One region of the Labrenzia sp. C1B70 genome, then DNA from elsewhere that is predicted to be linked to it. Evidence: predicted binding sites of a transcription regulator. Region 1 holds the regulator's gene; the other holds the start of a gene.
What was found. The regulator PhoB, encoded in region 1, activates phosphate uptake and scavenging genes when phosphate is short. The targets are predictions, from matches to a motif close to TGTCATNNANCTGTCAT.
Positions count from the first base shown of each region.

Region 2: a site for PhoB is predicted at 3,488-3,504, ahead of Q666_RS40875 (alkaline phosphatase). Genes of this name have one in related genera too.

Region 1 covers NZ_AXCE01000062.1:495,181-500,651, forward strand. The annotation lists gene pstB (phosphate ABC transporter ATP-binding protein PstB) at 1-482, shown strand, start outside; gene phoU (phosphate signaling complex protein PhoU) at 514-1,209, shown strand; gene phoB (phosphate regulon transcriptional regulator PhoB) at 1,290-1,991, shown strand; gene Q666_RS63170 (GcrA family cell cycle regulator) at 2,318-2,854, opposite strand; gene Q666_RS63175 (aspartate aminotransferase family protein) at 3,296-4,492, shown strand; gene argF (ornithine carbamoyltransferase) at 4,492-5,421, shown strand; gene Q666_RS63185 (Hsp33 family molecular chaperone) at 5,432-5,471, shown strand, end outside.
Region 2 covers NZ_AXCE01000004.1:552,840-558,310, reverse strand. The annotation lists gene Q666_RS40890 (sulfatase-like hydrolase/transferase) at 392-1,819, opposite strand; gene folK (2-amino-4-hydroxy-6-hydroxymethyldihydropteridine diphosphokinase) at 1,930-2,445, opposite strand; gene folP (dihydropteroate synthase) at 2,442-3,278, opposite strand; gene Q666_RS40875 (alkaline phosphatase) at 3,573-5,147, shown strand; gene Q666_RS40870 (multidrug effflux MFS transporter) at 5,361-5,471, opposite strand, start outside.

The DNA.
Region 1 (5,471 bases):
AGCCGAACCCGTTTCCCAAGTCGATCTACGACAACATTGCGTACGGTCCGCGAATCCATGGTCTGGCCCGCAACAAGTCCGAGCTTGATGAAATCGTTGCCTCCAGCCTGCAGAAGGCCGGGCTTTGGGAAGAAGTCAAGAACCGTCTGGACGAGCCGGGCACCGGCATGTCGGGCGGTCAGCAGCAGCGTCTGTGCATTGCCCGTGCCATTGCCGTCAGCCCGGAAGTGATCCTGATGGACGAACCGTGCTCGGCGCTTGACCCCATCGCGACCGCGAAGGTGGAAGAGCTGATCGACGAACTGCGGGAAAACTTCACCATCGTGATCGTGACCCACTCGATGCAGCAGGCTGCCCGTGTGTCTCAGCGTACCGCGTTCTTCCACCTGGGTGTTCTGGTGGAGGAAGGTCTGACGGAGGACATCTTTACCAATCCGAAGGACAAGCGTACGCAGGACTATATTACGGGCCGCTTCGGCTAAGCATTTTTTAGGTTTCTGAAGGGGACACAGGATGTCTGAACATACAGTCTCGGCTTACGATGACGAACTGACGGCCATGGCCGGCAAGGTTGCCGAAATGGGTGGTATTGCCGAAAAGGCTTTCGCCGATGCGGTGTCCGCGCTGGTGTCGCAGGATCTGGAGCTTGCCAAGGCGACGATCAAGGGCGATGTCCGTCTGGACAGCCTTTACAACGAACTTGAAGTGAAGCTGATCGAGCTGATCGTCCGCCGCCAGCCGATGGGGCAGGACCTGCGTGAAATCACCGCCGCAACGCGCATTGCCAATGACCTGGAGCGTGTTGGCGATCTTGCCAAGAACGTTGCCAAGCGCGTCATCGCCATCGACAGCGACTTGCAATCCAAGAAGCTCGCGATCGGTGTGGAGCACATGACGGAACTCGCTCTTTCGCAGCTCAAGCAGGTGTTGGATGCCTACGCCCGCAAGGATGCGGAAGCCGCCCGCCGGGTTCAGGAAGCCGACGCCGAGGTCGACGCGATCTACACGTCGATCTTTCGCGAACTCCTGACCTACATGATGGAAGACCCGCGGGTCATTACACAGTGCGTCCATCTCTTGTTCTGCGCAAAGAACATCGAGCGCATCGGCGATCACGCGACGAACATCGCCGAGAACGTCTACTACATGGTCACTGGCGAGCGTTTGCCGGAAGACCGGGCAAAGGTCGACGAAACAGGCGCGGTCTGACCCGCCGGTAATCGTCGGATTTGCAGAAGATCTTAACGGCCGGCGCTTCGGCGCCGGTTGCGGTAATTGGAGCGAGATGTATGCCGAAGGTGCTCATCGTTGAAGACGAAGAACCGCTCAGCCTTCTATTGAGATACAATTTGGAAGCGGAAGGGTACTCGGTCGAGTCCTGTGTCCGGGGTGACGAGGCGGAAATCCGCCTGCGGGAAAGCCTGCCGGATCTGTTGCTGCTCGACTGGATGCTGCCGGGCCTGTCCGGAATTGAACTGTGCCGCCGCCTGCGGGCGCGCGAGGATACCGAGCGCCTGCCGGTCATCATGCTGACGGCACGCGGTGAGGAAGCAGAGCGCATCCGCGGCCTGTCGACCGGTGCCGACGACTACGTGGTCAAGCCCTTCTCGGTACCGGAATTGATGGCCCGCGTGCGCGCCATCCTGCGCCGGGCAAGCCCGGAAGTGGTGTCCAGCATGTTGCGGTCCGGCGACATCGAACTGGATCGCGAAACGCACCGTGTTCGTCGCAACACCAAGGAAATACACTTGGGGCCGACGGAATTCCGCCTGCTGGAATTCCTGATGACATCGCCTGGCCGTGTCTTCTCCCGCGAACAACTGCTGGATGGGGTCTGGGGTCACGATGTCTACGTGGATGAACGCACTGTCGATGTTCACGTCGGTCGCTTGCGCAAGGCTCTGAACAAGGGCAAGGCAAAGGATCCTATCCGTACCGTCCGTGGTGCCGGATATGCCTTCAATGACCAGTTCACCTCTGCCACTGCCTGAGGGCAACTTGCAGAATGGAATTAAGGAGCCCGCTTTCAAGCGGGCTTTTTGTTTCTCAGCGGTTATGTGCCTTTCGCGGAGCAAGGTTCTCTTCTGCGACCACCCCATCAGTTGTGTCGGTGTCGGGGCTGATCCTGCGGTCCCTGTCGTGGCGGAGCGGTCAAACAAGGTTTGTTTTGATGGAACGGAAACGGCATGGAGCGGTGCCGAGAACAAGCCATGGGAGGTCACTGTTCGGGGTCGGGCATCTGGTCAAAGGAAGGCCCAAACAAAAAAAGCCCGCCAAATCGGCGGGCTTTGTCATGAATTGGTTAGGTGCGAGGCTATCAGCCTGCCTGAGCCATCGTCTTGCGATCGCGGCGGCGGTCGGCGACCGGCTGATACGCGATCTTGCAGTGATGAGCGCAGTAGGGGACGCCGGCATCGGACTGGCGGCCGCAGAAGTAGAAGTCGTCGGTCGCCGGGTCGCCAATCGGCCATTTGCAGGTCCGCTCGGTCAGCGTCAGGATGGTAGCCCGCTGCGAGATCGGAACAAGTTCTGCAATCGGCTCTACGCGTGGCTTGGCAGCCACCACTGGAGCCGGCGAGATGTCTGCTTTCAGGGCCGTTGCGCCGATCGACTGCGGATGTGACGTCGTCGGTTTCTTCGGCGCTGCACCGGTTGCAGGAGCTGCGGTGCGCGGCCGGCGTGGCTTAGCGCTTGAAGAGGTGGACTTGGCGCGGCCGGACAGGCCAAGGCGGTGCACCTTGCCGATCACGGCGTTACGGGTAACACCACCCAGTTCGCCTGCGATCTGGCTTGCGCTCAAGCCGTCGCCCCAAAGCTTTTTGAGAAGCTCAACTCGTTCGTTTGTCCAACTCATTGCCGCACCCTTTAGTTTGACCGTCCTGCGGCCATTAACCCCGTGTTAAGCATGCGCAAGCACGCTTAATGCTGGCAGATCTAGTGCCTCTTGGTGATTTGCCTCACGAGATCTCGTGTCTGATTGCTGAGAGGTTACAATAACGTTAATTTGTCAGGCAACCACTCGACCCAAACCAGTTGGGGATGAAACGACTTTTCCCCAATTATGGCGAGGTCATTGAGAATTTTATGAAATCCGCCCTCCGCGGCACATGAAATGTCTTGTGCGCCATTTCCATTGACAGTGCATGGTACCGGCAGTGTATAAGAAAGCCGCTGCGTGCCGCCTCATCGGGGCGGCACGTCGCGTTTTGGCCCTTCGGCATCTTTTCAAGGTGACGGCCCGGCGTCGGGGCGACGCAGGGGACAGCAGGGGCGTTTAAAGGAGACAAACGAGGTTATGTCCGCGACTGCACTATTCGGAAATTACGCAAGATCGAACCTGTCTTTCGATCATGGGGAAGGCGTCTGGCTGGTTACCACCGATGGCCGACGATTCCTCGATTGCGGTTCCGGCATCGCGGTCAACGCACTCGGTCATGCCCATCCGCATCTGGTCAAGGCGTTGCAGGATCAGGCAGCCAAGCTGTGGCATACCTCCAACCTGCACCAGATCCCGGATGGCGAACGGCTGGCGCAGCGCCTGTGCGCGGAAACCTTTGCCGACAAGGTGCTGTTCGTGAATTCCGGCGCGGAAGCGATGGAAGCTGCCATCAAATGCGCGCGCCGTTATCATTATGACAACGGCAACCCCGAGCGGTTCCACATCGTGACCTTTGAAGGCGCTTTCCATGGCCGGACCATCGCGACCATCGCGGCTGGCGGCCAGGCGAAATATCTTGAGGGCTTTGGCCCGAAGGCTCCCGGTTTTGACCAGGTGCCGGCAGGAGACCTGGATGCGCTGAAAGATGCCATCGGTCCGCAAACGGCCGCGATCGCGATCGAGCCCGTGCAGGGCGAGGGCGGTATCCGCGAAATTCCGGCCGATTTCCTGCGTGCGCTGCGCAAGATCTGTGATGACAACGGCATTCTGCTGATCTTCGACGAGATCCAGACCGGTGTCGGACGGACCGGCAAGTTGTTCGCTCACCAGTGGGCGGGCGTGGAACCGGACCTGATGGCAATCGCCAAGGGTATCGGCGGCGGGTTCCCGATGGGCGCATGTCTTGCAACGGCAGAAACGGCGGCGGCGCTGTCCCCCGGGACCCACGGCACCACCTTTGGCGGCAATCCGCTGGCCATGGCAGTCGGCAATGCCGTTCTGGACGTCGTTCTGGAAGACGGGTTCCTGGAAGGTGTCCGTCAGAAGGGGCTCAGCTTCAAGCAGAAGCTGGCCGCACTGGTGGACGGCCATCCGGACGTTCTGGCCGAAGTGCGCGGCAACGGTCTGATGCTCGGTCTGAAATGCGTGGTGCCGGTGGCAGATTATGTGCTTGCAGCCCGTGAAGCCGGTCTGCTGGCAGTTCCTGCCGGCGATAACGTGGTGCGCATCATGCCGCCGCTGACCATGAGCGAAGAGGAAATTTCCATTGCTGTCGAGCGCCTGGAACAGGCTGCTGTCGCCATGGAAGCGAAATTGGCGGAAGGAGCGGCCTGATGACCGCAAACGGAACCTACCGGAACTTTCTGGATCTGACGGACTTCGAAGGCGACGAACTGCGCGCCATTCTGGACACCAGCCGGAAGATCAAGTCGAGCCGTAACGGCGTGCATCGCGGCCAGGGGCCTCTGGCCGGCAAGGTGCTGGCGATGATCTTCGAACAACCGTCGACCCGTACGCGCATTTCCTTCGATGTCGGCATGCGCGAGCTTGGCGGCGAGACCTTGATGCTGACCGGTGCGGAAATGCAGCTCGGCCGCGGAGAGACAATCGCCGATACGGCGCAGGTTCTGTCGCGCTTCGTCGACGCGATCATGATCCGCATCCTCGATCACAACGACCTGCGTGAACTTGCAGAAAATGCGACAGTGCCGGTGATCAACGGCCTGACCAAGCTCTCGCATCCCTGTCAGATCATGGCGGATCTGTTGACCTTTGAAGAGCATCGCGGTTCGATCAAGGGCAAGAGCGTTGCCTGGACCGGTGACAGCAACAACGTGCTGGCTTCCTGGATTCATGCCGCGCCGCGCTTCGATTTCGAATTGCGCATCGCGACGCCGGGCGAACTGGCGCCGCCGATGGACCTGATTGAAACTGCTCGTGCCAAGGGTGGTTCCATTCAGGTCACGACGGACCCATATGAGGCAGTCAAGGGGACCGACTGTGTCGTGACCGACTGCTGGGTGTCCATGGGTGATGACGATGCGGAATCGCGTCACAACCTCCTCAGCGCCTATCAGGTCAACAAACGCCTGATGGCTGAGGCAAACCAGGACGCCCTGTTCATGCATTGCCTGCCGGCCCACCGGGGTGAGGAAGTCACCTCGGACGTCATGGACGGTCCCAACTCCGTTGTGTTTGACGAAGCCGAAAACCGGCTCCATGCCCAAAAGGGCATTCTGGCCTGGTGCTTCGGCGCAGCATAAGGCAAGCCAAGTGGCACTTAATCTTGATGAACTGGGCATTACGCCTGCAG
Region 2 (5,471 bases), on a different contig from region 1:
TTGTTTCTTTTGAGAGCCAGTTGTTTTCGCGTAATCGCGCTGTTAGTGTAGAAAATGGTTGCATGATTCCGTCCTTAAAATTAATAGGCGCATTGACAAGCGGAAATTGCAACTTATAAGTTTATATCAAATTAAAATATCGCAAAAAGTGTATACGGGTTGTGCACGAACCTGCAAGGCAGGCGCACAAAGCCAGCCTGCGCATGGGACATGCGTTAACAGGTTGAAATGATGATGCTGTCTGGAATACGACTACGGCTCGGAAGCTCAGTGACCGATCAAGGTGACACTCTCCATGCGCCTTGTCGAACTCACGCGCGTGTCGTGGAACGAAAAGCTACACAACCATACATTCAGATTGTTCGGCGCTTTTGGAGGACGATACCAGCCATTAGTTCTGAACGTCAGCAGGTCCTGCTGACAACTTTGCCGCAAGTGTCTGTTGCTCGTCTCTTTTAGGCTTAAGGTGAAGCCAGGCAACTCTTCCTGGAGCAAACTTGTTGCGCGCACTCCGCGAAAAAAGAGGCGGATGGTGATCGCCGACAAGCACAATTTCGGTTTCCGCGAGACTCTCATCAAGCGCGATGGCCTTGACCAGATGTGAGACATTCACCCACTGCTCCGCCATCCGGCAAAGTTCGACATCTCCAAAAACACCGCCGCCATCGTCACAGGAAAATCTAGGCGGTACTTCGCCGGGGTTGACCGGCTTGTGGGAATTCAGCGTAAGCCAATAGGCAAACTTGCGGTCACCGTCAGCTTCCAACAGAAATTTCCCAACGGCTTCGGCAGCGTCTTCATCGCAATATCCCTGGAAAGCGATCCCGCACAGGGGCAGGGTTCGGTCGGCGCCAAACCCAAGTTTGTTTTCCATGAAGAAGAGGTCCTGGAAGCCGATCTTCGGATACCAATCGAACCGTTCGAAGAAGTTGCCCGTAAAGGCATGAAACGCGGCTGTGCGGTATCCCGCCTGGACGGCTTTCAGCGGCAGACACTCACCACTCTCCCGATCGCGAAAATCCCGATAATCCGCCTTGAGATTGCAAAGCTCGCGAACCTCGCCGGAAGTCGTCGACCCGAAATACACCGCGTCGCCTTGTTCAACGACATAGTGATCGGCAACATCGCGTTCCAACAGAGGCTGCCAGATCAGGTCTCGCAGTTCCTGCGAGGCAAACGCGCCCAGGCCTTCCACCATCACCACAAGCACATTGCGCTTTTGTGCATCGTCCAGATGATCTTCCAGGCCGCTGTAGAGACTGGCCGCATCGTCGGTTGGCACATAGCTTTCCTCAACGCTCGTGGCTGCCAGCGCATATTCCTGAGGCAGGGAATTCGCCCACCAGTCGAACCCGGCGTAGATCGCCAGCACCACGAAAAAAGGCGCCAGGTTCACTGTCTGGCGGTTCTGACGGGTGCGCACCACGACTTTGTACGTCAGGGCAAAGGACACCAGCAGAACAATGGCGGCCGCAAGGTAGACTGCCGAATTCATAAGGCTGAGATTGCCAGCGTAACGCAGGGAGTCGACCAGCATTGGCAACGGCATCTGGAAAAAGTTGGAAATCAGGACAAGAACGTCAACGGTCATCACCGCAAGAAGCAGAACAAAGAAGATAGACCGATGCAGGTAGAGACCCAGCAGACAGATCAAGGACAACAGGAGTACGAAGAACGTCCGGAAAGGGCAGTAGAACAAGCTGAGAAAAATGAAGACGGCATTCGGGATCAGGATAGCCCCAAAGGCAAACGTGAGCGTATCCGCCGACAGGAGATGCCGCTTCTCAAGAGCATTTTTCAGACTTTGAACGACTGGCATGGATACGGGACCTGGATAATCTCCAGCCGGATCCTGTCCAAGAATGTTTAAATTAACGTTCCATCCGTCGGGTTCGCCGCCCCGGCGCTATCGCCACCCGGTTCAAAACTTCACCCATCCAGCTTCACCACGCCCTCCTGGTCCGGGCAGGTTTCCAATGCTTCCATCGCGGTACGGCCGTCGCCCAGTGGGGCGTCGGGCCAGATTTCGGCGAGCGGGATCAGAACGAAGGCCCGGTCGCCCATGCGCGGGTGCGGGATTTCAAGGTCGTTTTCGGCGACCTTTTGCAGACCGTAGATCAGAACGTCGATGTCCAGCGTCCTTGGGCCCCAGCGCACGTCGCGCACACGTCCGAGTTCGGTCTCGATTTCAAGACAGCGCTTCAGCAGCGCCTGCGGGCTCATGGTGGTATCGATCACCACGCAGCAATTGCGGAAATCGTCCTGCGGCACCGGCCCCCAGGGCGGCGTCCGGTAATCGGAGGACCGGGACACCAGCGTGACGCCGGGCGTTTCCTCCAGCCGGCGGATCGCCTCATCCAGATTGGCCTTCGGGTCACCAAGGTTGGATCCGAGCCCGAGCGCACAGCGGGTCGGGGCGTCAGCCATCGCATTTTCGGCATTCATTCGACAGGGTTCCGTTCCAGGCGGGTTGCCTCGATCATACGCACGCAATCGGCATGTGGACTTACGTCATGCGCCCGCACAATCGCGGCCCCTTTCAGCATGGCCGTCATGTGAACGGCAACGGATCCGAACAGCCGGTCTTCCGTTTCCGCTTCCAGCACGGCACCGATCATGCGCTTGCGCGACGCACCCGCCAACAGCGGCAGGCCGTGTTTCTTCAGCGTTTCGAAACGGTTCAGGACGATGAAATTCTGGTTGATGGTCTTGCCGAAGCCAAAGCCCGGATCAAGGATCTGCTTTTCCCTGGCGATCCCTGCCTTTTCCGCCAGTTCCATCGAGATTTCGAAGAACCGGTCGATGTCCGAAAGAATGTCCAGTCCGGCATCGGCGGCAAGACGGTTATGCATCATAACTACATGCACGCCGGCCTCGGCAACAACCTCAGCCATGGCCGGATCCTTTTGCAGACCCCACACATCATTGACGATGACCGCCCCTGCCGCGCAGGCGCGGCGCGCGATCTCCGCCTTGTAGGTATCGATCGATACGGGCGTCCCCATGTCGATCACCTGATCAAGGATCGGATCGAGCCGCGACCATTCCAGGTCCAGCGGCACCGGTTCGGACCCCGGCCGCGTGCTTTCGCCGCCGACATCAAGAATATCGGCCCCTTCCAGAATCATTTCCTGTGCACGCCGCAAGGCGGCATCCGCATTGGCGTGGCGCCCGCCATCGGAAAAGGAATCCGGGGTCACGTTCAGGATCCCCATCACGTGGGGGCGTTGGTGTCCGGCGTCGAAACGCGGCGGCTCGTAGGCTGTCGGGGTCGGCATCATTGCGTCCTTTTGACGGTCAGGCACGTGTTTGGCCCGTCTGACACCGACGGTCAAGCGGCACCAATGCGACTTCACCCTGCTTGACCCCGCTCCAAGGCTGTGGACGATCACGATTTGGAAGCAATTTGGAGGTTCAATCGTTCCGCGGCGGTTTTCCGGCAATCCGCACACGCCGTCATCAAAAATTCGGGAAACGGTCTTGGAACAGACATCCGTCTGTCACGGAGCTTCAGCACCTGATGTTTTTGCCAAGGGACTCGCCCCTGCGGTCCCCAGCCACGGAGCTTGAAAATGTCTTCAAACGTTTCTCGACGCAATTTTCTGAAATCATCGGTTGCTACCGGTTTGGTACTGGCCTCACCGCTGGCCATGCCGGGCCTGTCGCGTGCGGCCTCGCGCCCGCAGATCACGCACGGCCTTCAATCCGGCGACGTCGATGCCAATTCCGGCATGATCTGGGCCCGCTCGGACCGCCCGGCGCAAATGCTGGTGGAAGTCGACACCACCGGCACGTTCGAAACGCCGCGGCGCCTTGCCCCGATCAATGCGCTTCCCGACTCGGATTTTGCCGTCAAGCGACTGCTTGAGAACCTGCCGTCCGATCAGGAAGTCTTCTACCGCGTCGCCTTTGCCGACCTGAACGACGTCAATGCCGTATCCGAGCCGATGACCGGCCGGTTCCGCACCGCCCCGGCGTCCCGCCGCAACATTCGTTTCGCCTGGTCGGGCGATACCGCCGGTCAGGGCTGGGGGATCGATACCGACCGCGGCGGCATGAAGACCTACGCCACCATGGCAAAACATCAGCCGGACTTCTTCATCCACTCCGGCGACACGATTTATGCCGATGGCCCGATGAAGGAAACCGTCGAGCTGAAGGACGGCACCGTCTGGAAGAACATCGTCACGGAAGAAAAATCCAAGGTTGCCGAAACGCTGGACGAATATCGCGGCCAGTGGAAATACAATCTCATGGACGAGAACCTCAAGGCGTTCAACGCGGAAGTCCCGACCTTCTTCCAGTGGGACGATCATGAAGTCGTCAACAACTGGTCGTCCTCCAAGGACCTTCTGTCCGACGACCGCTACAGCGAGAAGAACATTCACCTTCTGGCCGCTCGCGCCGGCCGGGCTTTCCACGAGCTGGCTCCCATCCGCTACACCCCGGCCGAGCCGGGCCGCGTCTACCGCAAGATCGCCTATGGTCCGCTGCTGGACGTATTCTTCCTGGACCTGCGCTCCTATCGCGGGCCGAACGGCGCATCGATGGAAGACACCATGACACCGGCTTCGCGCATCCTCGGCGCCGAGCAGCTTGCCTGGCTGAAGCGTGAACTTCTGAATTCCAACGCCACCTGGAAGGTCGTCGCCTGCGACATGCCGATCGGCCTGATCGTCTGGGACAACTGGAAAGACCAGGCTGGCGCCGAAGCGGTTGCCAACGGCGATCACGGCGCTCCGAAGGGCCGAGAACTGGAATTCGCCGATCTGCTGCGCTTCATCAAGACGGCAGACATCGACAACATCGTCTGGCTGACCGCCGATGTGCACTACACCGCCGCGCATTACTACAATCCGGACAAGGCCCAGTTCCAGGACTTCAAACCGTTCTGGGAATTCGTCTCCGGCCCGATCCATGCCGGCACCTTCGGCCCGAACGATCTCGACATGACCTTCGGCCCGGAGCTTAAGTACATCAAGGCCCCGACCGCCGAACAGGGCGCCAACCTGCCCCCCTCCATGGGTCTGCAGTTCTTCGGCCTGGTCGACATCGACGGTCAGAGCGAACAGCTCACCGTCCGCCTGATGGACCGTGACGACGTCGAACTGCACACCGTCACGCTGGATCCGATTCGCAAGGCCTGATCAGAGTTTCCAGAAAAAAGAGCGGGCCGGGAAACCGGCCCGTTTGTTTTAAAAAAACCTACCTTCGTCATCCCGGACGCAGCGAAGCGGAGATCCGGGACCGGAGAGCCGAGGTGTCTCCGATGGAGACTTATCAGTCGGCGCTGCGCCTCCCCGGTCCCGGCTCGCGCTGCGCTTGGCCGGGATGACGACGGAGAGGCGGATAATGTGCGCCTACTCCGCCGCAGCCGGCTGACGGATCTGGCTGCGCAGGATCAGGAACAGAATGATGCCGGCGATGGGCATACCCGGCAGAATGAAAGCGAGACCGAGGATCGGCTCTCC